2 regions of the Dehalobacter sp. DCA genome follow, and region 2 is predicted to be linked to the other one. Evidence: riboswitches for the same ligand, from Rfam matches in the RefSeq annotation. Region 2 holds a riboswitch; the other holds the start of a gene.
What was found. A riboswitch is a leader RNA that binds a small molecule or an ion and turns the genes downstream of it on or off. The one in region 2 is predicted to bind molybdenum cofactor.
Positions count from the first base shown of each region.

Region 1: another riboswitch for molybdenum cofactor. It lies ahead of glp (molybdopterin molybdotransferase MoeA); the one in region 2 lies ahead of modA (molybdate ABC transporter substrate-binding protein).

Region 1 covers NC_018866.1:1,638,682-1,649,760, forward strand. The annotation lists gene mobB (molybdopterin-guanine dinucleotide biosynthesis protein B) at 16-525, opposite strand; gene DHBDCA_RS07905 (MogA/MoaB family molybdenum cofactor biosynthesis protein) at 551-1,045, opposite strand; gene moaC (cyclic pyranopterin monophosphate synthase MoaC) at 1,158-1,646, opposite strand; gene moaA (GTP 3',8-cyclase MoaA) at 1,655-2,617, opposite strand; gene DHBDCA_RS07920 (molybdopterin-binding protein) at 2,669-3,688, opposite strand; gene glp (molybdopterin molybdotransferase MoeA) at 3,778-4,995, opposite strand; molybdenum cofactor riboswitch at 5,069-5,203, opposite strand; gene DHBDCA_RS07930 (redox-sensing transcriptional repressor Rex) at 5,695-6,354, shown strand; gene DHBDCA_RS07935 (NADH-quinone oxidoreductase subunit NuoE family protein) at 6,692-7,171, shown strand; gene DHBDCA_RS07940 (complex I 51 kDa subunit family protein) at 7,155-8,441, shown strand; gene DHBDCA_RS07945 (NADH-dependent [FeFe] hydrogenase, group A6) at 8,441-10,159, shown strand; gene rpoN (RNA polymerase factor sigma-54) at 10,450-11,079, opposite strand, start outside.
Region 2 covers NC_018866.1:147,453-158,531, reverse strand. The annotation lists gene DHBDCA_RS00815 (hypothetical protein) at 1-153, opposite strand, end outside; gene DHBDCA_RS00810 (putative zinc-binding protein) at 204-608, opposite strand; gene DHBDCA_RS00805 (putative zinc-binding protein) at 601-1,011, opposite strand; gene DHBDCA_RS00800 (putative zinc-binding protein) at 1,004-1,879, opposite strand; gene DHBDCA_RS00795 (4Fe-4S dicluster domain-containing protein) at 1,872-2,165, opposite strand; gene DHBDCA_RS00790 (hypothetical protein) at 2,168-2,548, opposite strand; gene lpdA (dihydrolipoyl dehydrogenase) at 2,568-3,959, opposite strand; gene DHBDCA_RS00780 (ArsR/SmtB family transcription factor) at 3,978-4,280, opposite strand; partial or broken gene DHBDCA_RS00775 (cation:proton antiporter) at 4,431-5,545, opposite strand; gene DHBDCA_RS00770 (substrate-binding domain-containing protein) at 5,827-6,768, opposite strand; molybdenum cofactor riboswitch at 6,974-7,101, shown strand; gene modA (molybdate ABC transporter substrate-binding protein) at 7,198-8,010, shown strand; gene modB (molybdate ABC transporter permease subunit) at 8,016-8,687, shown strand; gene DHBDCA_RS00755 (sulfate/molybdate ABC transporter ATP-binding protein) at 8,694-9,779, shown strand; gene DHBDCA_RS00750 (sulfite exporter TauE/SafE family protein) at 9,855-10,823, shown strand.

The DNA of each region.
Region 1 (11,079 bases), 1.5 Mb from region 2:
TTAAACATTGAATTCTTATTTTATGCTGCTAAACAGATACTTTTCAATGATAAGATCCGCGACACCCTGAAAATCATTAATATCGATCACCGGAACCGAAACAGCAAGATCATTGACATCTGTGATAACGCCGATTAAGTTCTCCAACGGAGAAACGATGTCGGTGCCGAGCTCTCTTCTTACAACTTCAAATCTTGGTCTTTGGGACATTTTGAACCCTTCGACCAGGATGATATCGACGCCTTCAATCATTGCAATCACATCTTCAATATCTTTCTTCATCTCGGTTTTCTGAATGACAGCATATTGGTCGGGCCCGATAATTGCCGTAGATCTTGCACCGGCCTCAGCAAATCGCCAGCTGTCTTTACCTGGTTTATCAATATTGAAACGGTGGGCGTCACTCTTGATCACGCCGACCCTAAAACCGCGTTCCGTCATTTCCCTGATTAGTTTTTCCAAGAAAGTTGTCTTTCCGGTGCCTGATTTCGCGGCAACGAAACATATGACTGGAACATCATTCACAGTGTTCTCCTCCCTGTCGTTTTTGTTAAAATGGCTGCGCACACTCTCCGGCAGTCCCCTTTAAAATTTCTATGCCGTGCTCCAACGACTGCAGAACAACTGTCAGACATTCTTTAACACCTTTCGGGCTTCCCGGTAAATTGATAATCACAGTTTTGCCTCTGATTCCAGCGGCTGCTCTGGAAAGCATCGCTCTGGGTGTAACCTTTAGGCTCTCTAGTCTCATCGCCTCGGGAATTCCCGGAGTAAGCCTTTCGACGACAGCCAGCGTAGCTTCCGGGGTCACATCCCTCGGTGAGAACCCGGTTCCTCCGGTCGTCAATATCACATCAACTTTATGTTCATCGGCATATTCAATTAACTTGGCTTCAATGATCTTCTGTTCATCCGGAACAATTTCCAGAATTCTAACTTCCCAGCCGATCTCTTCGACCATATTTTTAATGACCTGTCCGCTTAAGTCCTCGCGTTCTCCTCTGGACCCTTTGTCACTGGCTGTGATAACGCCTACAGTGATCATCGTTCTTCACCTCTCCGAAGAGTTTTTTTGAATAGTACGTCCGTCATTTTTGTTCTGGATATCTTGTTCATTTCTTGTTCGTAATTTGTTATTTATGAGTCCCTCGGATATTTTATTTTGTTTTATCCGCTCGGATATAATTGCCGCTTTTGCCGCCGGATTTGCTAATCAGACAGATATCCCCGATCACCATATCCTTTTCTGCGGCCTTGCACATGTCATAGATGGTAAGCGCTGCGACAGAAACTCCCGTAAGTGCTTCCATTTCGACGCCGGTCTGGCCGGAGTTATTAACTGTTACCTGAATTTCAATCTTGCTTTCCTGGTCGTTGATTTTAAAAGAAACATCTATTCCCGACAACAGCAGCGGGTGGCACATCGGAATAATATCAGAAGTTTTTTTGGCACCCATGATACCTGCAACCTGTGACACCGCCAGCACATCCCCTTTAGCCATGAGTCCCTCCTTGACTAGCGTCAGGGTTTCAGGCTTCATCCGGATCTCGCCGCGTGCTACCGCCACACGAGTGGTTTCAGCCTTCCCGCTTACGTCAACCATTCTGGCCCGTCCCTCTTCATTGAAATGTGTCAGTTCACTCATGTTATTTTTCACCCGCCTATTTCATGCATATTTCTTATTACCGGCTCAAAGTCACTGTTCTGGATACAATGACGGGTGGGTTTTGCCATGATTCCATCTATCAGAAACTTCTCAAGTCCGTTTTCACCGTAATTCCGGATATCGATCTCGATATTGGAATGAAGACATGGTTTCAGTTTGCCGTCGGGCGTAATCCTGATCCGGTTACAATAATTACAGAAATGACTGCTTAACGAGCTGATCAGACCAACGTTGCCTTTGCTATTCGGAAGTTTGTAGAGACGTGCGACGCTGCCATGTCCTTTAAATGGCATCGGGATCAACGTCGGCACTCTTTTCAGTATTTCTTCGTTGGACAAGAAATGCTCCCGGCCCCATGCTCCAGCTTCTCCAATCGGCATAAGCTCAATAAAACGCACTTCGATATCATCATCCATCGTCATCGCGACAAAATCTTCGATTTCATTGTCATTGAATCCGCCAATAAGAACGACATTGATCTTTAATGGGAATAGTTTTGCTTCTTTTGCCGCCCTGACCCCTTCCAGAACATCCTGAACATTACCGCAGCGGGTAATTTCCTTATATTTGGCCGGATCCATGCTGTCAATACTAATATTTACCCGCGTCAGCCCAGCTTTTTTCAGGTCATCCGCATATTTTTTCAGAAGCAGCCCGTTGGTCGTGAGTCCTAGTTCCTTGAGTCCTTTGTTTTTCAGCAAGGCAATATTTTGGACCAAATCCAGGATCCCTCTCCTTACCAACGGCTCTCCGCCAGTGAGCCTGATCTTGGTGATCCCGAGTTCAACGGCTGTCTCGGCAATCTTTTCCATAGTTTCCAGGCTTAAGATATCGCAGCGTTCTTTTTTCTCAATACCTTTTTCCGGCATACAGTACGTACATTTTAAATTGCATAAATCCGTTACAGATATTCTTAAATAATTGATATCCCTGCCATATGCATCGATCATTGTCCCAACTCCCCACTTACACTCGTATACCCGTAAACTGAATGAAAATTCTTATCTGCAGAAATAGCAGTTTGGATATTGACACATCTGGCAGTTTAAACATAAACCGCCTTCCCCCATGCGGATAAAATCATTTTTGTTCAGTGTCTCTCCAGCAAAGATCTTCGGGAGTACCGCATCCAAGACAGTGGTCTTGTAATAGGCGGCCGCTCCGGGTACGCCTAAGATAGGTATCCCATTCAGATAAGCCAGCATAAACATATTGCCGGGCTGAACAGGAACACCATATGTTACAACATCTGCACCGGTACTCCTGATCGCCCCAGGAGTAAGATCATCGGGATCTACGGACATCCCCCCGGTCATAATAATCATGTCGGCTTTTTGCTCCATATAACCTGTGATCTTCGCTTGAATCAATTCCAATTCATCAGGGCAATATTCCTGACCGATGATTTCCACGCCAAAATACTCAAGTTTTTTCCTGATCACAGGCCCAAATTTATCTTTGATCCTTCCCTTATACACTTCGCTTCCGGTAATTACAATCCCAACCCTGAGCTTTATATACGGCTCAACATGAAATACCGGACCATAAAGGGTGCATAATTCTTCTACTTTGCAAATATTTTCTTCTTTGGTAACAAGCGGTATAATCCTGGTTGCTGCAACTTTCTGATTAACTTCAACCTTGAAATTATTCGGTAGGGACGGTATCGTAACATGTTCGATCGAATTGATTTCGTGCAGCAATGAGCTTTTGATCCTCAGCAAACCTTTTTGAGTCGAAATCAACGTAGTTTTACCTTCCTGAGGTTCCGAAAAACTGATGTTCTGACCCATGACAGCTTGTGCCATTCTGATCGCCGCATCGTCTTCATGGATTTCATCGGCATTTTCTTCCCAGACGTAGATGTGCTCTTTACCAAGACTCAACAGTTCCTCGATATCTTCCTGTTTGATCACATGATTTCTTTTAAAAGCGGGGCCTTTAAATTCCCCAGGAATCACTTTCGTTATATCGTGGCAAAGGGTCATGCCGACTGCATCCTGGACTGCTATTTTTTTCACTTTTATTCATCTCCTTAGGCCATAAAATCCTATAACAGCTTCTTATTTGATTCCCATTCTTATTGAATTCCAACTTTTTCATTTTGCTTCTATTCAATGATATAAGCGGTTAATTTTTCACCGGCTTTGACTGGTCCGCTCTTTTCCGGAATTTCCGCTAGGATATCACAGCCGAGCATGGAGCGCAGCACACCATTGCCTTGTTCTCCGGTCGATTCCATGATGACCATACCATTCTCGTAAAGCATTCTGCCACGTAAAAATCTTCGACGAGGACTTGATTTTCGGAAATCCTTCTTCAGGGTCACTTCAATCTTTCGATAACAATAATCCTTTCTGCCAGTCATTTTTTTAATGTAGGGGACAGCCATCAGCTGAAAAGTTACCATTGCTGCGGCCGGATTGCCTGACAGGCCGATCAGCATCTTCCCGTCCTTCACTGCGGCTAGACACGGTGAGCCCGGTTTAATCTCAATTTTCCAGAAAAGTGTTTTGGCGCCAAGATAATCGGCTGCATGCCGGATCACGTCATAGTCTCCCACCGATACGCCTCCGGTCGTCAGTACCAATTCGGCCTGCTTCCAAGCCTCTTCAACCAGGGCTGCAACATCTTCTTTTTTGTCTTTGCAGATCCCCATCACGACAGGCTCTACACCAAGTGAACGGAGATAGCCTTGGAGTGTATAGCTGTTGCTGTTTCGGATCTTACCGGGAGCTAAAGGCTCCGTTACATCACGCAGTTCATCTCCAGTAGAGATAATCGCAATTTTTGGACGTTTATAAACCAGTACTTCCGCAATACCGAGGGAGGCCATCAGCCCCATCAGCGGTGCCGTAACAACGTTTCCCTCAGCCGCTATCAGATCACCTACGGCAATATCTTCACCCGCAGGCACGATATCTTCACCGTGCATGAAGGCCTTTGAAACAGATATCTTGCTACCCTGAACTTCTACCTCTTCAAATTTGACAACTGCATCCGCGCCTTCAGGGATCGGAGCTCCTGTCAAAATTTTAATTGCCTGACCCTTGCTGACAGCGTTTTGGGCCGTATAACCTGCCGGCACTTCTTCAATCACCTCAAAGGTGACCGGATTAGCTTCGCTGGCTCCCGCAGTATCTTCGGCCCTGAAAACAAAACCGTCATAAGGTGAACGCGAAAACGGCGGAATGTTTTCCCTGGCAACAATATCCTCTGCCAGCACTCTACCAAGGGTATCCGCTAAATGATTATTCTCCTTTTCGGTCAAAGGACAATAATCAAATATCAAACTTTGGGCTTCTTCCAACGAAATATTTTTTTGCATGCATATCCTCCTTATTAATCACAAAAATCCTGCACGGACATGCAGGATAAAGATTTTTGGCTCGGCAAACAAACCAATTCTTTTCACATCTCCTTCGCAATACAGCAAGTAACAGAATTTCTTCTACTACTCCGTGGACTTTGTCCAGACCTTGCATCCATAGCAGCATTGCAACTTTAGGATCCAAGGCTCGGAGAAAAATATTCTAATGTTGTGATCCGCCGACTCCTTTGCTTATATTCGCTTCAGCAATTGAAGGGGGTACCCTACTAGGTGAACACTCCTAGTAGGGTTATATAAAGGGAAGGAACACACCCAACGGTAATGGCATGGTAGGATAAGATTATACTTATCTTACTCGTTCCTTATTCAATAATCAATGCTAAATATGTGCCCGTTTCAAATTTACTTCGTTTAACAGCGTTAATAACCCTGCAAGCCTTGAGAAATGCCCATCATGTTATCACCAAGCATTTTTTCGTTTTGTTAAGCAATGATATCATTTGTTAAAAATTGAGTCATAAAAGTTTTCAAAACAGGAATTTGTTGTTCATCTATTGCCTCCAGATTTAGAAATTAGCTGGAATAGACAGATTATCCAGCAATTCTCAGACTAAAAAATTATCGGTTCCCATCCCGAGACTTCGAAATTATGATATACTATACTGCGTATTATTCAATTTTGAGGTGAAACTGTCGATGGACGAAAAGAAACTATCCAGTCAGGTTGTAAAACGTTTGCCCAGATATTACCGGTATCTTTCAACACTGCTGCAATTGGGAATCAGCAGGATTTCCTCTAAAGATTTGGGCAACCGAATGGGTCTGACCTCTTCTCAGGTAAGACAGGACTTTTTCTGTTTTGGCGGCAACGGCTTACAGGGATATGGTTATGATGTTGGTTTTCTGCATCAGGAAATACACAAACTGCTTGGACTACAGCATTCTCATACCATGATCATTATAGGGGCCGGAAGTTTGGGTCATGCTTTGGCCAAACACGCGAATTTTGAAAAAAGCGGGTTTAAACTTGCCGGGATCTTTGATGTCAAGCCTGAACTGATCGGCGAAAAAATCAGAAACGTTGAGGTCCAGCCCGTGGATAACCTGCCAGATTTTTTGAGCAAAAACCCTGTGGATATTGCGGTTTTGACCGTGCCGGAAAATTGTGCCGGTGAGGTCGCCAGGTTGGTTACTGATTTAGGCGTTAAAGCCTTATGGAATTTCTCTCCGGTCGAACTGATGATGCCGGAAGATATCATTGTGGAAAATACCCATATGATTGACTGTCTGATGGTGCTCGGGTACAACCTTCAGGAAAAGTCGCTGAGGGAAGAGTCTCTGAAAGAAAAACCATAAACAGCAATTATTGTTGAATAGATCATAAAGCAATCAACAATTAGGCGAACAAATAGGCATATATAAATAGAATAATCAATTCAAGAAAAACAACAAATAGCCCTGATAATCTCCCTGTTAAAACTGAACCGGAAGATTTCTTATTTATTGTTAAATAATTAACAGCATTGTTAAATATATTTATAACTTTGCTAGCAATGTCTATTATTTTGCATTGTTATTCTGTTATTTTGTCAAATAAATAACTATTCTTGATTTACATTTTGCCCCATATTACACTGAAGCAAGCACAGGTAAACTTTCCTTCAGAAAGGTTACAGAAAGGCAGTGTGATCAAATGACGGCAATCAAAGAAGTTGTCAACTGGTTTGGGAAAAAAGAAGCCTTGTTGCTTCAAGTAATTTTAGCCGTTCAGGATGCCGACCCCCAGAATCATCTGAGTGAAGAAGCCGTAAATGAAATTTCCCGGGAAATGAATATCTCCCGAAGCAGAGTTTATTCTACGGCATCTTTCTATAGTGAGATCTCCCTGAAACCACGGGGCATACACATTATCCGGATATGTACGAACGCGCCCTGTGAAAATGCTAACAAAGCTTCCATCCTCGCTGCAATTAAACAGGAACTCGGTATTAAGATCGGACAGACAACAGCAGACGGGCTTTTTTCTCTGGAAAGCGTCAATTGCCTTGGTGCCTGCTATATGTCTCCGGCCATCAAAATTGATGATGCGGTCTATGGTGACCTGACTCCGGAAGCTGCGGTCGCCATTATCCGTGACTTAAGAAAGGAATATCAGGATGAACAAAATGCTTGATGACGATCAGATTTTTAATATTTCTCCGGGCAGGCATGTCGACTTGGACCATCATTGTCAAAACGGTGGATATTCCGCGTTAGCCAAAGCCCTGGCCCAGGGTCCTGAAACTTCCCTGAAAGAAATATTGGATGCCGGACTGCGCGGCAGGGGCGGAGCTGCTTTCCCTACTGCTGAAAAAATAAAAATGCTTCGAGCCAACACGGAAAAACTGCGTTATATCATTTGCAATGCCGACGAAGGTGAACCAGGCACCTTTAAGGACCGGTTCATTATGACCCATATCCCTTTCCAACTGTTGGAAGGCATCACCATCGCGGCGTTTATGGCCGGAGCTTCCGAAGGTTATATCTACGTGCGGCACGAGTATCCTGAAGCACAGAAAATCCTGCACGAAAGCATTGAAGAAGCCGAGCGCCGCGGGTTCCTTGGAGACAATATTCTTGGCAGCGGTTTCAGCTTGTCTTTAAAGCTATTTTCCGGTGCCGGAAGCTATCTTTGCGGTGAGGAAACCGCGTTAATTTCCTCCATCGAGGGCAAAAAAGGCCGTCCGCGTCTGAAACCCCCTTACCCGACCCAAGCCGGTCTCTGGCAAAAACCCACGTTGATCAACAATGTTGAAACGCTTGCAAATATCCCTAAAATCATTGAAAAAAGTGCATCCTGGTACCGTTCTTTTGGTACACCGGACAGTCCCGGAACCAAGTTGATCTCGCTTTCCGGCGATGTCCAAAACCGTGGTTTATTTGAAGTACCATTCGGAATGACCTTCGCTCAAATTATCAACGAATATGGCGGCGGAGCAAAGACCGGAAAAGCCATAAAAGCGGTAAACATTGGCGGCGCTTCCGGCGTTCTGATACCGCCGGAAATGCTTTTTACCCCGCTGGAATATCTGGCCTGTGCCAAAACCGGGATTACGATCGGATCAGGGGCTATCTTTGTTTTGGACGACACCCGTTCGATCTTGTCAAACGTTCAAAACCGGCTGCGCTTCTTTCTGCATGAAAGTTGCGGTAAATGCACGCCCTGCCGGGAAGGTCTGCGTCAGGCCAATCTGATCCTTGACAGGCTGCTCGCCGGAGAAGCCGTGCGTCAGGATGTTAGCACGCTGGAGCGGTATACCCGGGCGATTCAGGAAGCTTCCTTCTGCGGTCTCGGCCAAGCAGCCGGCAACAGCCTTCGTTCCTCCCTGGCCTATTACCGGGATGAATATCTTGCTTCCTGCCGTGATAACAAACCATCATTCATTGAGGAGGAGACCGCCTGATGCAAACCATCAATATTACGCTAAACGGTAAGGTAACGGCAGTTGCACCTGAAATCACTATTTTAGAGGCAGCCAGACAACAGGGCATTGATCTTCCAACCCTTTGCCATCATCCTGATCAGCGCGTCAAGGCAAATTGCCGGATTTGTGTGGTCGAGATAGAAGGCGTAAAAAACCTTGTGCCTTCCTGTTCCACTAGGGTAACAGCCGGAATGAACATCACGACGAATTCTCCGAGAGTCAGAGAGACCGTCCGCACGATTCTGGAATTAATTTTTGCTGACCATCCGCAGGAATGTCTGACCTGTATCCGCAACGGCAACTGTGAGCTCAGACAAATCGCCGCCAAATTCGGAGTCAGGGATATCCAAGGAGAAAAAAGAAAACACAGTTTCTCTCAGGATTTCTCAACTCCCTCGCTGGTCAGAAATCCGGATAAATGCATCAAATGTGGCCGATGCGCGGAAGCCTGCCACTATATTCAGAACGTTGGAATCCTCTATAGTCATAACCGCAGTACGGAAATCAGCATTTCACCGGAATACGGCAAACAGTTGGCTGATGTCGCCTGTGTGCTGTGCGGACAGTGTGCTTTGGTTTGTCCGGTAGGTGCAATTCATGAAAGAGATGATACAGACCGCGTCTGGGAAGCTCTCGCCGATCCCCAAAAACATGTCGTCGTTCAGGTCGCTCCGGCCGTCCGGGTATCCCTAGCCGAGGAATTTGGATTCCCATCAGGCGAAATCGCGACAGGAAAACTCGTTTCTGCTTTGCGCAGTCTGGGATTTGACCGGGTTTTTGATACAGACTTCTCAGCAGATCTGACCATCATGGAAGAAGGCCATGAATTACTGGACCGGATAGCAAACGGCGGTGTCCTGCCGATGATTACTTCCTGCAGTCCCGGCTGGATCAAATATATGGAACATTACTATCCGGAATTAATTCCGCATCTGTCGACCTGCAAATCTCCCCAGCAAATGTTTGGGGCCCTGGCCAAAACGTACTATGCTCAGACCAGCGGCCTTGAAGCCAAGGATATCATTGTCGTTTCCGTAATGCCCTGTACCGCTAAAAAATTTGAAGCCGAGCGCCCGGAAATGAATGCAAGCGGCAGCCAGGATGTAGATATCGTCCTCACGACCCGCGAACTTGGCAGAATGCTGCAGCACGAGGGAATTGATTTCCGGATGCTCCCTGAAGCTGAATTTGATTCGCCCCTCGGCATATCAACAGGTGCAGCCGCTATTTTCGGAGCAACCGGCGGGGTTATGGAAGCAGCCCTGCGTACCGTATATGAAGTTGTTACAGGTAGAACCCTGACTGACTTAAACTTTACAGCCGTGCGCGGAATGGTCGGCGTAAAAGAAGCTTCGGTTGATCTTGCCGGAACGGAAGTAAAAGCGGGGATTGCCCACGGACTTGCCAACGCCAAAAGAATCCTGGAAATGATCAAAGCCGGCCAGGCCGATTATACATTCATCGAGGTCATGTGCTGTCCCGGAGGGTGTATCGGCGGCGGAGGCCAGCCTTACGGCACGACCAATGAGATCAGAGCCAGACGGATCGAAGCCCTGTACCAGGTCGATGAAAATATGCCGCTACGCAAGTCACATGAAAATCCGGCAGTACAGGAACTATATCAGGACTTTCTGCTTGATCCCCTCGGAGAATTATCCCACAGGCTTTTGCACACCCAATATTGCAACCGCAGTTAAAAAAGCGATGTCGAAGCAAAAGCACCCCGTCCATGAACACCCTTTTCTGGAATATACTTTCCCTTGAACACTCCTTCCAATGAACACTCTTTATCTGAATATACCTTCTCTGAATACACCCTCCCTTGAATTACCTATTCAAATATAATGCGAAGGAACCGTGGATGTTATTAAATACCCGCGGTTCCTTCGCATTATATTGATTAATCTTCCACCCAAATATAGTTCAAAATCATCAATGCCACTTGAATCTCGTGCCCCGTAAGTTTAGGCGATAATGCTTTGGACAATTAATATCTTTTACGGTGTAAATTTGTAGGTATCCCCATACTCTGACGGTACTTGTTGACAGTTCTCCGGGAGATCCTCATCCCTTTGTTCACAAGCATCATCATAATATCCTGGTCGCTCAGTGGTTGGTTCGGGTCTTCTTTATTAATGATATCCTGGATCAAGTGTTTGACACTTTTGGAACTTATTTTGTCGCAGTCATAAGAACCCACACCGGAGTTAAAGAAATACTTCAAAGCAAACAGTCCGCGCGGCGTCTGAACGTATTTGTTGCAGGTGACCCGGCTTACCGTAGATTCATGGATGCCGACCAGGTCCGCAACCTGACTCATGGTCAAGGGCTTCAGATATTCAATGCCATTGTCAAAAAATTCTCTTTGAATATCAACAATACTTTGCACAACTTTGTAAATGTTCAGTCTTCTTTGTTCAATTCCGCGGATGAGTCCCAAAGCGGAATCAAACTTTTCTTCAAGATATTTTCTTACATCATCAGATAACGCATTCGAATTACGGAGAATATCCACATACGTCTGATTGATTCTCAAATAGTTAAAATCAAAGTCGTTTACAATAACCATATAATCGTTCTGGTCTCTCATAATCGTAACATCAGGCCAGATAAAAGG
Region 2 (11,079 bases):
CACATCGTCTTCTTTCACATGATCAAAAGAAATATCAAACACCGGTCCTTTGCAGCCACATCCTGAAGCATAAAATCTTGCCGCTGTTTTTCCTTCCTTTGTCATAGCATCCTTTAGCTCCGCAAACACTGTTGGTTCAATTTTGATATTCATAATATCCTCCCTCAATAAATTAAAATATATGATCAATAGTCAAGCTTTCCTTATTCAGCCACTATCTTATCAACTTTTTTGCATATTTCTTCCGCTATTTTATCCACCATTGTATAATGCTCCTCGGTTAAATCCCTCGCCGATACAGTCTTATCCAAGGCAGCCTCTTCCCCTAAAATATCGGAAATAACCAAGGCTTCACTCACATCACCGCTAAACCTTTCTGTCGCCTTTTTGGCGCAGCTTTTGTCACAGCCATCTACAGAAATTACAGGATACGCTTTGGCAAAATTGCGTTCCTCCTCACCTCCAGCTATATAAAGCGGCAGGCAAAGTGAAGTTGTCCGGCCTATCCGCAGCTTTTCCATCACTTTGCGCGTAGCAAGTCTGGAGATTGTACCGCCAAGACATTCTTCGCCGCTGCAAGACAGCACCCCAATTTGTACGTCAGGCATTGTTTTTTCCCTCCTCCACCAATTCTGTAACTTTCGCAGAGATTTTTTCAGCCAGTTCATCTACAATGATCCAACCGTCTTCAGAAAGTGCCGTACCCGTTCCTGGATTAACACCCTTATGGTTCTTCATCTCATCAATAACCCTAAATTGTTGTTTGACAATCCCGCCCTCAAATTCCACGCTTTTAGCAGCACAAAGTTTAGGACACCCGTCGACTGTGATACATCTTTGACCTGCTACTTTATCCCTACCCTCGGCATCTCCGGTAATAATATGAGCAAGACAGGCAGTTTCAGCTTCTTTGGGGTTAAGTTTATTGGTCACTTGAAATACAGCTTCTCTTGTCATAAGACCAAAGGCTTTTCCAATACCACTGCAGGGTATTATTTTTATTTTAGACATGGAATTCATCTACCTTTCGCTTTAATATTTTAAAGTAAGTATCAAAGGTATGAAGAAGTTCCTTATCACTCTCAAAGTCTGCTAATTCAAGTTCTGCAATCCAGCCCTCTTCATAAGGATTTTGATTGATAAGTTCAGGTGCTTCTAACAGCTTATAATTCACCGCCGTGACAGTTCCGCTTACCGGACAGACAATTTCAAATACTGCTTTGCCTGATTCAATTGTACCGACTTCTTCAAACTGTTCAATCTGACTGCCCAGAGCAGGCGGAGTAAAAAACATAATGTCCGATAAGCTTTTTTGGACAAAATCAGTTACGCCGACTCGTGCTTTATTACCAATCACATAGGCCCAGCAGTCATTTTCATTGAAGTAAAACCCTTCTTCTTTAGGCAATCGAAATACAAACTTATCCTTGGTATAGCTTTCATACTCGAAGCTTTCAGGAAAAGCCGATGAATCTTCAGCCTTATTCTGCTCGTTCTTTGTTAGCAGCTTATACTCCTCTTTTAACAGGCTATCTGTTACAATTCCAGCTAACCGCAATTCGTTTTCACCCAATACCAAATTTTCCCCGAGGACGATGTTGTTTGTCTTTGCTTCGTCCGCAATATTGATTTTCTTAGAAACCTTAATTCCTTTTTCCGCTGCCAGTTTGCTGGCACATCTTGTGGCACAGCCATCGATAACAATAACAGGATTTTCTTCCGCTAATTTATTATATCGGGCATCCGAAACGCGATAGAATACTGGACATATAATCTTGCTGTCCGATTTTTGAGTCAGTTTTACCGCAACCTCTTTGGTGATGCACCCTGCACATTTATCGAGACCATTGCAGGGTAAAACCGCATAGGCTTTACTCATCACTTACTGCCTCCTGTCTGATTTCCTTGATCCGCTTGGTGGTTTCTGTCTTGTTGGGAAACTCAATCGCATCTAAGCCACAGGTTTTTCCGCAAGCACGGCAGAACACAACACAATTGTTTGGGTTCTTGACACTGAATTTTTGTTCTGCCTCCTCATTCACCTCAAATACCTTATGAGGGCAAAATTCTACACATTCCATACAATAGTTGCACTTCGTGAAGTCTATTCTTGGGCTCCAATCAATTTTTTCTCGGGAAACGCCCATAAATGTTGATTCACTCATGATTATTCATCCCCTTCATATCCCAATTCCTTGAGCGCATTTTTAACTACATCAAAGGCCTTTTCATTGGTCATATCACGGATATCCAACATTACAGCGTCTTTTTCTACATCTAAACCAGCATCTTTAAAAGCTTGTTTGAACATCTTTCTTTGCATATTGGGAGCACAAGCCCCGATGATCACTTTTCTATTTGCTTTTAAGAAGTCGGCAAGAAAACGGTCGCCATCCTCTTCGCAGAGTTGCGGATGAATAAATCCATATTCTACCGGTAGCTCAACTCTTACCTGATTGATGAAATCCCAAATATCCATCGCATGAAAACCGGGACACTTTCCTGTGCATACACACAAAATAAATCCATAACGTTCTTTTTCTCCCATGATAAAATCCTCCTATTTGTTATATTTTATGAATTGCCCTGCCTACAGCATCTGCACAAGCTTCCCACACAGCTTCATTCAAACTAGGGTGCGGATGGATCATGTCGGCTATGGTGTCAGCCTTTGCTTTTAAAGTAATAGCCAGGGTTATTTCTGAAATCATTTCGGAAGCATTCGCTCCCAATATCTGTCCGCCAATAATAGTATTGTCCATCTCGACAACAATTTTGACAAAACCATCTCGTTCACCTAAACATAAGGCGCGTCCATTGTTTCTGAATTGAAATCTGCCAACTTTCACTTTTATTCCTGCACTTGATGCTTCTTCCTCAGTCATCCCTACGGAAGCAACTTCCGGATTGGTATAAATACAAGCCGGAACCGCGTTGTAATTTACTCTACCAGCAATTCCCAAAGCATTTTCAGCGGCTGTCTTCCCCTCCATAAAGGCAAGATGGGCCAAAAGATTTCCTCCTATTACATCTCCTGCGGCATAAACACCTTCGATATTGGTTTCCATGTTTTCGTTCACTACTAAGGCACCATTATTAATGTTCAGCCCTAGTTTTTTAAAGTCTTCACTGTCTGAATTGAGTTTTCTTCCTACAGCCACCAAAATCTTTTCACAGCTGAGGGTTAAATTCTTGTCCTTGTCGATATAGTGTACCTCAAGCCCATCCTCTGTTTGTTCAATTCTTTGAACCGTGGCAGCTAACTTAAAGGAAATTCCTTGTCTTTTCATAATTTTCAATAATTCAGTGGCTATCTCAGTATCTTCAATAGGAAGTATTCGATCCATCATTTCAAGAATGGTTACCTTGCTGCCCACAGCGCTAAACATTGTGGCAAATTCCAAGCCGATAACGCCTGCCCCAATAATAACCATACTTTCGGGAACCTTTTCCAAATGCAGTGCCTCGTTACTTGTTAAAACACCCTCGCTGTGAATATTTTCTATATCAGGAACTAATGGTCTAGCCCCTGTGGTAATAATCATCTTGGCGCAATGAACTTCTATTTCTTCTTCCTGTGTCCATACAGAAATCATCTTTGGATTTTGGATTGTACCTCTGCCTTTGAGCACAGTGACTCCTGACTTGGGCAACAATTGGTCCAAACCTAAACCCAAACTCTTAACCACACGGTTTTTTCGCTCATTGCTGACATCCCATTTTATGTTAATACCTTTGTCTTCAATTCCAAATTCTTTGGATTTCTTTAAGATTGAGACAATCTCTGAAGTCCTGAGCAGGGCTTTTGTAGGAATACATCCTCTATTCATGCATACCCCACCAAGCTCTTTATTTTCAATAAGAACAACATCTGCCCCGAGCTGGGCAGCCCGTATAGCTGCGACATAACCGGCAGGACCGCCACCTAAGACAGCTAGGGTCGTGTCAATCTTCTTCACCACCTAAGACCTCCTCCTTTAACAGCTAAGCTCACACTTATCTTTTACTGTTGTAATTTCAGTTAATAGATTTTTTGCTGTTTCACAGCCCTCTTTATTTAGTGAATAGTGCGTCCATTTTCCGACACGATGACTACCAACAAGCCCTGATTCACATAGTATTTTCATATGATGTGACAAGGTTGATTGCCCGATATTAAGTTCCTCCAATATTTTACAGGCACATTTCTCTCCACTTCGCAGCATCTCAATGATCATTAATCGGTTTGGATCACAGAGTGCTTTAAACACCTTTGCATTTTTCTCATACCTGCTCTCCAATTCTTCCACCTCATATCTATTTTTGTCGATATGTTATATTATGTACAATATATCGATATTAGTCAATATGTTTTCCCATTTTTAAAATTGTTTATATAATACTAAGTACGGCTTAACTCACTTGGTAAAAATTCATAACACACAAGAATCTTATCTACTTCCATCGTCATGTCCCCCTTGTAAAACTTGTTCTTGTAAAACTTTTTTAGGGAAGAAGAATTTTTGGGCAATCAGGGTCGGAATAACAGCGCTTAGAATAACGACTGTTACAATCACGCTATATTGAGAACTATTAATATATTTGTTTGTTATACCGTATAAAGCAGAAATCGTTCCGAAGGTCAGTCCTGTACTCATTAGAAGGGTGGTATAAATCCCTTCCCTCCTTTTGAAATTGAAGAACTTGGTTGCCGGAAGTACTCCGATGAACTTAGCACCAACTTTGACAAGTAATAGGATTACTATCAGCGAGAATGTTACAGTAAGAGTTTTTAAAGAAACAAGAGAGCCTGCTTTGATAAAATAAAACGGCGTAAATGCGACAAAGGCAATAGCCCGCATCTTATGGAGTGTCTCTTTATATTGTAGGAAAAATCCTGCCATAGCCAGACCGATAATGTAAGCGGGTAGTACCGCTTCGCTGCCGGAATAGACCGCAAGGTAACCCAATAATACAAGGATAAGCAAGACAAACTTAATCTCCGGTTCACTGACTTTCCCGCTGTATCTTTCAAAAATCCGTTTGGCCAGCGGGATTCCGGCAAAACATACCACAATGACTGCTCCTGCAAAAATCAACAATTTATAAGAAAAGCCTGTGAAAAGAAGGCCTAACGCCAGAACCGTTCCTAAGTCGGTAATAAAACAAGCCGCCAGGATCGATTGCCCGAAAGAAGTAGAACTGAGTCTACTTTCGACCATCACGGCGTAGACAACAGCAACTGAAGTAGTAGATAAAGCAATACCTGTAATTTTCGAGGCATTTACATCCCAACCAAGCAAATAATACGCTACAAGCATTCCACAAACACAAGGCACACAGGGGATAGGAAACCAATAACAACACTTTGTTTGAGATTTTTCTTTAGGCTGGCAGGGTCAATCTCAGCCCCTGCCAGAAAGGTAAGAATGACGGCTCCAAGGCTGGCCAGGAAATTTACCCAGTCGGTAATCTGGAGGTGTATTACATTCCCCGCAACTACGCCAACTATGATTTCGATTAAAGCTAAAGAGATCCCTAGACGAATTGAGATAAGACTAGCCATAAAGGCTAAAAAAATCCATACTGTCGCAATTAAAAAAGTCTGATCCACTAATACTTACACCCTCCCCTTAAATAAATAAAATAAGCTCCTACCTTGCATAATTGAAAGGTAGGAGCCATTAGCCATAGCATATGCGAGCCCCATCGCAAGTAAGGTTTTGCCTTACTGATTTCTATATTAGCATAATTATTTTCTTAGCACAATAATGGGAAGAATTTACTTTCATTTTGCGCATCTCAGCCTACTTTTGGGAAATGAAATGTTATTGCTACTATGTCACGTTATATTTCTGCAACGATTTTACCCATGTCGCTTGTATCGTAACCACCAATATTTGCAAATTCATTTTTGAAAGCTGCAGAACGGATGATATTTAGCATTGTTTGGACTTCAGGCGATTGAAAATCTTCTTTTTTTACAACTAAATCATAGCGTTCTTTCTTAAGAGGAATGAAATCAATATTATCAACTTGTCTCGCCATCTTTTCGTTGCCCACTGCCACATCAGCTTGTCCGCTGCTTATGGCGCTGGCAACTGCTAAGTGTGACTGGTTTTCTTTCTTATAACCTTTAATTGCACTTCCATATATCCCAAGGAGTTTTAAGTTTTCATCCAAAAGGACTCTTGAACCAGCTCCATATTCCCTGTTAATCATTGTAATGTCATCTCTTCCAAAATCTGCCCATGTCATAATCCCTTTTGGATTGCCTTTGGCCACATACAATCCTTGTATACGGCATGTAAGGTGAATAATCACAGTAGGAACACCAGGAAGCAGTCTTCTGACATAGGGTACATTATACTGATCTGTATCACTGTCCCACAAATGTGTGGAAGCAACGTTAATCTTATTTCTGTATAGGGAAACTAAACTGTCATAACTTCCTATATACGCCCTTAGGGCGGGAATATTGTGCAGTCTCATATAATTGGAAAGAATATCAAGAATCAAATCCTGACCGCATATAATAAAACCCTCTTGTTTTTTTTCGTTGCCGAGCAGGCTGAAGTCGGCTAAGTTATTTGCTGATGAATTAAGGGCAGATTGGCTTTTCTTAGAACGGGATATATAATCCTGCACGTCATTTTCTGTAAAACGAACCTTTCTTCCTACTTTATAAGAGCTGATTTCGCCTTTTCTAATCAGGTCATAAATCGTACTTTTGCTGACATGCAGCATGGCAGCCACATCTTGGGTGGAAAGCGCCTTTTTTTCCGTCATATGCATCCTCCTAAACATTAGATCAATGTGCGAAATTCAATAAAATGCTATATACCAATTATTACTATATTGACTTACTGTTCCAAATAATATAATCTGAGATATAGAACATATATATTATGCATCTATGTTATGTTTCGTATTATATCGCACATTTTATTTTATTTCAAGTGCGAATATGTACGAAATGAAACATAACGGAACTGAATATTATTATCTCCGAGCGGGAATGCCTAATTATTTTTTGGCAGCCGGCCAGGGCTTTACAGCCCTCGGGGTGTATTTGGAAACGAATATGCCTTCACTATGAAAAGGAGGTGGCGATCGATGCTTATTTAGCATGCCGTAGCGCACACTCGTTTGATGCGTTTTTTTAATGTCAATACTTAGGTAACGCAAATAGCAATAAGGCATACGAGGAGAAAAATTATGAATAGAAAATATATAGCTGGAATTTTAGTATTATTCGTTTTTATGGCTGCGCTGACAGGATGTAAGGCATCAACTTCTACAGCGAAGGATACCGCTGATCAAACGGTTGCTAAAACTGGCGTGAAAATCACCGTTGCCGCTGCCGCTGATTTATCTCTTGCCTTTAAAGAAATAGGAGAATTGTACGAAAAAGCCACCGGAAATGAAGTTGAAATCACCTACTCATCTTCGGGGACAGCCAGAGAACAGATTGCCAATGGTGCGCCATATGATGTTTATGCCTCGGCCAATATCAAGTTTGTCGATGACCTGATTGCTCAGGACAGAATCATCGCCGACAGTAAAGAATTGTACGCCATTGGTCGCGTGGGTGTGGCAACACTCCTAAACAGCCCACTTCAGGTTAAAGAAGCAAGCTATTTATTAAATCCGAAATTCAAGAAAATTGCCATCGCCAATCCAGATCACGCCCCCTATGGTTTGGCCGCCAAAGAAGCACTGGTATCCATGGGTTTGTGGGATCAGCTCAAAGACAGATTGGTCTATGGCAAAGATATTCAGGATACCTTGACACTCTTAAAGTCGGGCAATGTTGAGGCAGCTTTTATCTCCCTTTCAGTGGTTAATAAAGATGATGTCAACTTCCTGCTCTTTGATGATAAACTGCATAACCCTTTGAAACAAGCCATAGCCATCGTTAAGACGACGCAACACGAGCAAGTAGCTAGAGATTTTATAAAATTTGTTAACGGGGAGCAAGGCAGGAATATTATGAAAAAATATGGTTTTGTCCTGCCGGGTGAAGTGTAAAAAACATGGAGAACATCGACCTTTTCCCTCTTTTTTTGTCCTTACGGGTGGCGTTTACCGCAACTTTTATCGGAGTTGTTTGTGGTTTGCCGCTAGCCTATCTATTAAGCCGCCGCCAAGGAAAATTATGCGATTTTATCGATACGCTGACAAACCTTCCCATTGTCTTGCCGCCAACAGTCCTGGGCTATTATCTGCTGGTCTTACTGGGCCGTAATTCCTGGGTAGGTAAATTTCTGGAAGAACAGTTCAACATCATGATTGTATTTACAATGACAGGGGCAGTTATTGCCGCCACTGTCGTGTCCATTCCGTATCTGATCAAAGCATCCAAGGCCGCTCTTTCCGAAATCAACGAGGATTACCTGAATGCGGCCAGACTTTTGGGAAGAACTGAATTCAATATATTTGTGACCATTATGATCCCGATTGCCTGGAGAGGTATTATCTCCGGCATCACCATGTCCTTTGCCAGAGCTTTGGGGGATTTTGGCGCAACATTAATGGTTGCCGGTAGCATACCTGGTAAAACTCTCACCATGCCAATTGCCATTTATGACTCTTTGCAGGCCGGTAATTATAATATGGCCAATTTTCTCGTTCTGATCATGACAAGTGTTGCCGTTGCGGTTTTGTATATTGTCAATCGGCTGGAAAAAAAGATGAAGAAGGGGTGAGGAAAAATGCTCGAAGTATCCATTGAGAAAACACTGGGTAATTTTACGCTGCAATCATCTTTTGCCAGCGGCAAAGGCGTTTTGGGAATTCTCGGTTCATCCGGCTGCGGCAAAAGTCTGACTTTAAAATGTATCGCAGGGCTCTATCACCCGGACAAAGGAACAATAAAGCTCAACGGAAAAGAGTTGTTCAATTCAGGAACAAAAGTCAATGTGCTTCCCCGGCATAGAAATATTGGTTATGTATTTCAGAATTATGCCTTATTTCCTCACCTGACTGTTTATAAAAACATTGCCTATGGTATACAGCACCTAGATAAAGCCAAATACCATGAGAAAGTCAGTGAGATGATCCAGAAAATGCAGCTGAACGGTCACGAAAACCAATACCCTTCTCAATTATCAGGGGGGCAGCAGCAGCGTGTTGCTTTAGCCAGGACCTTGATTACCGAACCGGAATTATTGCTTTTAGACGAACCTTTTTCAGCCTTGGACAGCCATGTAAAGCAAATACTGGAAAAAGAATTACTGAGTATTATTAAAAAGAACTATCATGGTGTTGTTCTATTGGTTACGCATAATATTGAAGAAGCCTACCGACTTTGCGACAGGATTTTGGTCTTAGATAAGGGGAAATCTGTGCAAATTGGGGAAAAGGAAGAGATCATCCGTTATCCAGCGACCGTATCTGCTGCCAGGATCACCGGCTGCAAAAATTTTTTTGAGGCAGAGGTTAGCGGTGAGGATGGCGGATCGCTGCTGATTAAATCCGGAAGTTTATGTTTGAAAACATCAAAAAGCAATACCGAACTTCAATCAAAGATGATGGCGGGAGTACGGTCACATGATTTGATATTGTCACTGGAGAATACCAAAGAATCCAACACCTTCGAATGCCAGGCAACAGAAGTGATTGAAGGCGTTATTTCCACCACCGTGATCGTGAATTGTCAGGGAAAATCTTTGCAGGCCGAAATCTCCAACAACGACTTTCTGCGTTTAAAAAATACTATTGGTCAAAAACTATGGCTTCGTATTCCTGAGAACAAGGTTTTTTTAATGAACAGGGAGCCTGCGCATCGTTTTAATTAAGATTAGCGCAACATTAATTCAAAAGAGTAAATAATGAGCATTTTATGCTCTGACTGATAAAAGGAGATTGATATTATGCATTTCCCGGTATCCGGTGTCGATGTGTTTCCGCTGATACCGCCGTTGGTCGCTATGATCGTATCTTCGATTTCTGCTTCTGCGGGGATTACCGGCGCATTCCTGTTACTGCCTTTCCAGGTTAGTGTTTTGCATTTTAATAGTCCTGCTGTTAGCCCCACAAATTTAATTTACAATGTCATAGCTGCTCCCGGCGGCTTATATCGGTACATAAAAGAAAAACGAATGGCCTGGGCTTTGACAGGTATCATCTCTATTGGCACCCTTCCAGGCGTTTTTGTTGGCGCCTGGATCAGAATACATTATCTTACCAATCCTAAAGCCTTCAAACTGTTCGTAGGAATTGTGCTTTTATACTTATCCTATCGTCTTCTTTCGGACATCTTTGGCTGGAACAAAAAGACTAAGGAGCAGAACGCGCTCTTAAACAAAAAATTTGCGGAACAAGTTGTCCTAAGAAAAGAAGCGAATCAAAACCGTCTGACTGCCGGGCTGCCTGCTGAAGCTGTGGTCAAGACAAAATATCTTTCATTTTTGAAAGTCGAATATGAGTTTTGGGGAGAAACCTATTCATTTAAGACGATACCCGTTTTTATTCTTGCGTTAATAGTTGGCCTTATTGGTGGAATATATGGGATTGGAGGAGGATCAATTATTTCACCGGTTTGCGTTTCTCTGTTTGCCCTCCCGATATACACTGTGGCTGGTGCTGCCTTGGCAAGCACGTTTATTACCTCGATTGCGGGCGTAGTATACTATCAAATATTAGCCGTTACGACGGTATCTAGTTCCGCTGTTTCCCCAGACTGGCTTTTGGGATTGATGTTGGGAGTAGGTGGAATTATTGGAACTTACTTTGGCGCTTACCTACAAAAATTTCTACCAGAAACATTTATAAAAAAAATACTTTTGGTTCTTACTTCTATTCTTTCGATTTCATACATTTTTCAATATTTCTTTATATAGCAATAAAATCTTTATACTAAATTTTTCGACGCTCCCCCTTTCTTTTATCTTATCAAGTACTTCTAACGATGGAAATACAACTTTTTTCTTCAATATTTTTAGGTAACAAAAAAGTGCCCTGACTTTTCGGAGCCTTTTGGGAAATTTATTTTATTAAATTGATTCTATACTGATTTAGAATATTCGAATGATAACATAAGAGGTTGAGAGCAATTCTCAACCTCTTATGTTATCATTAAAAGTATATAAGTTATTC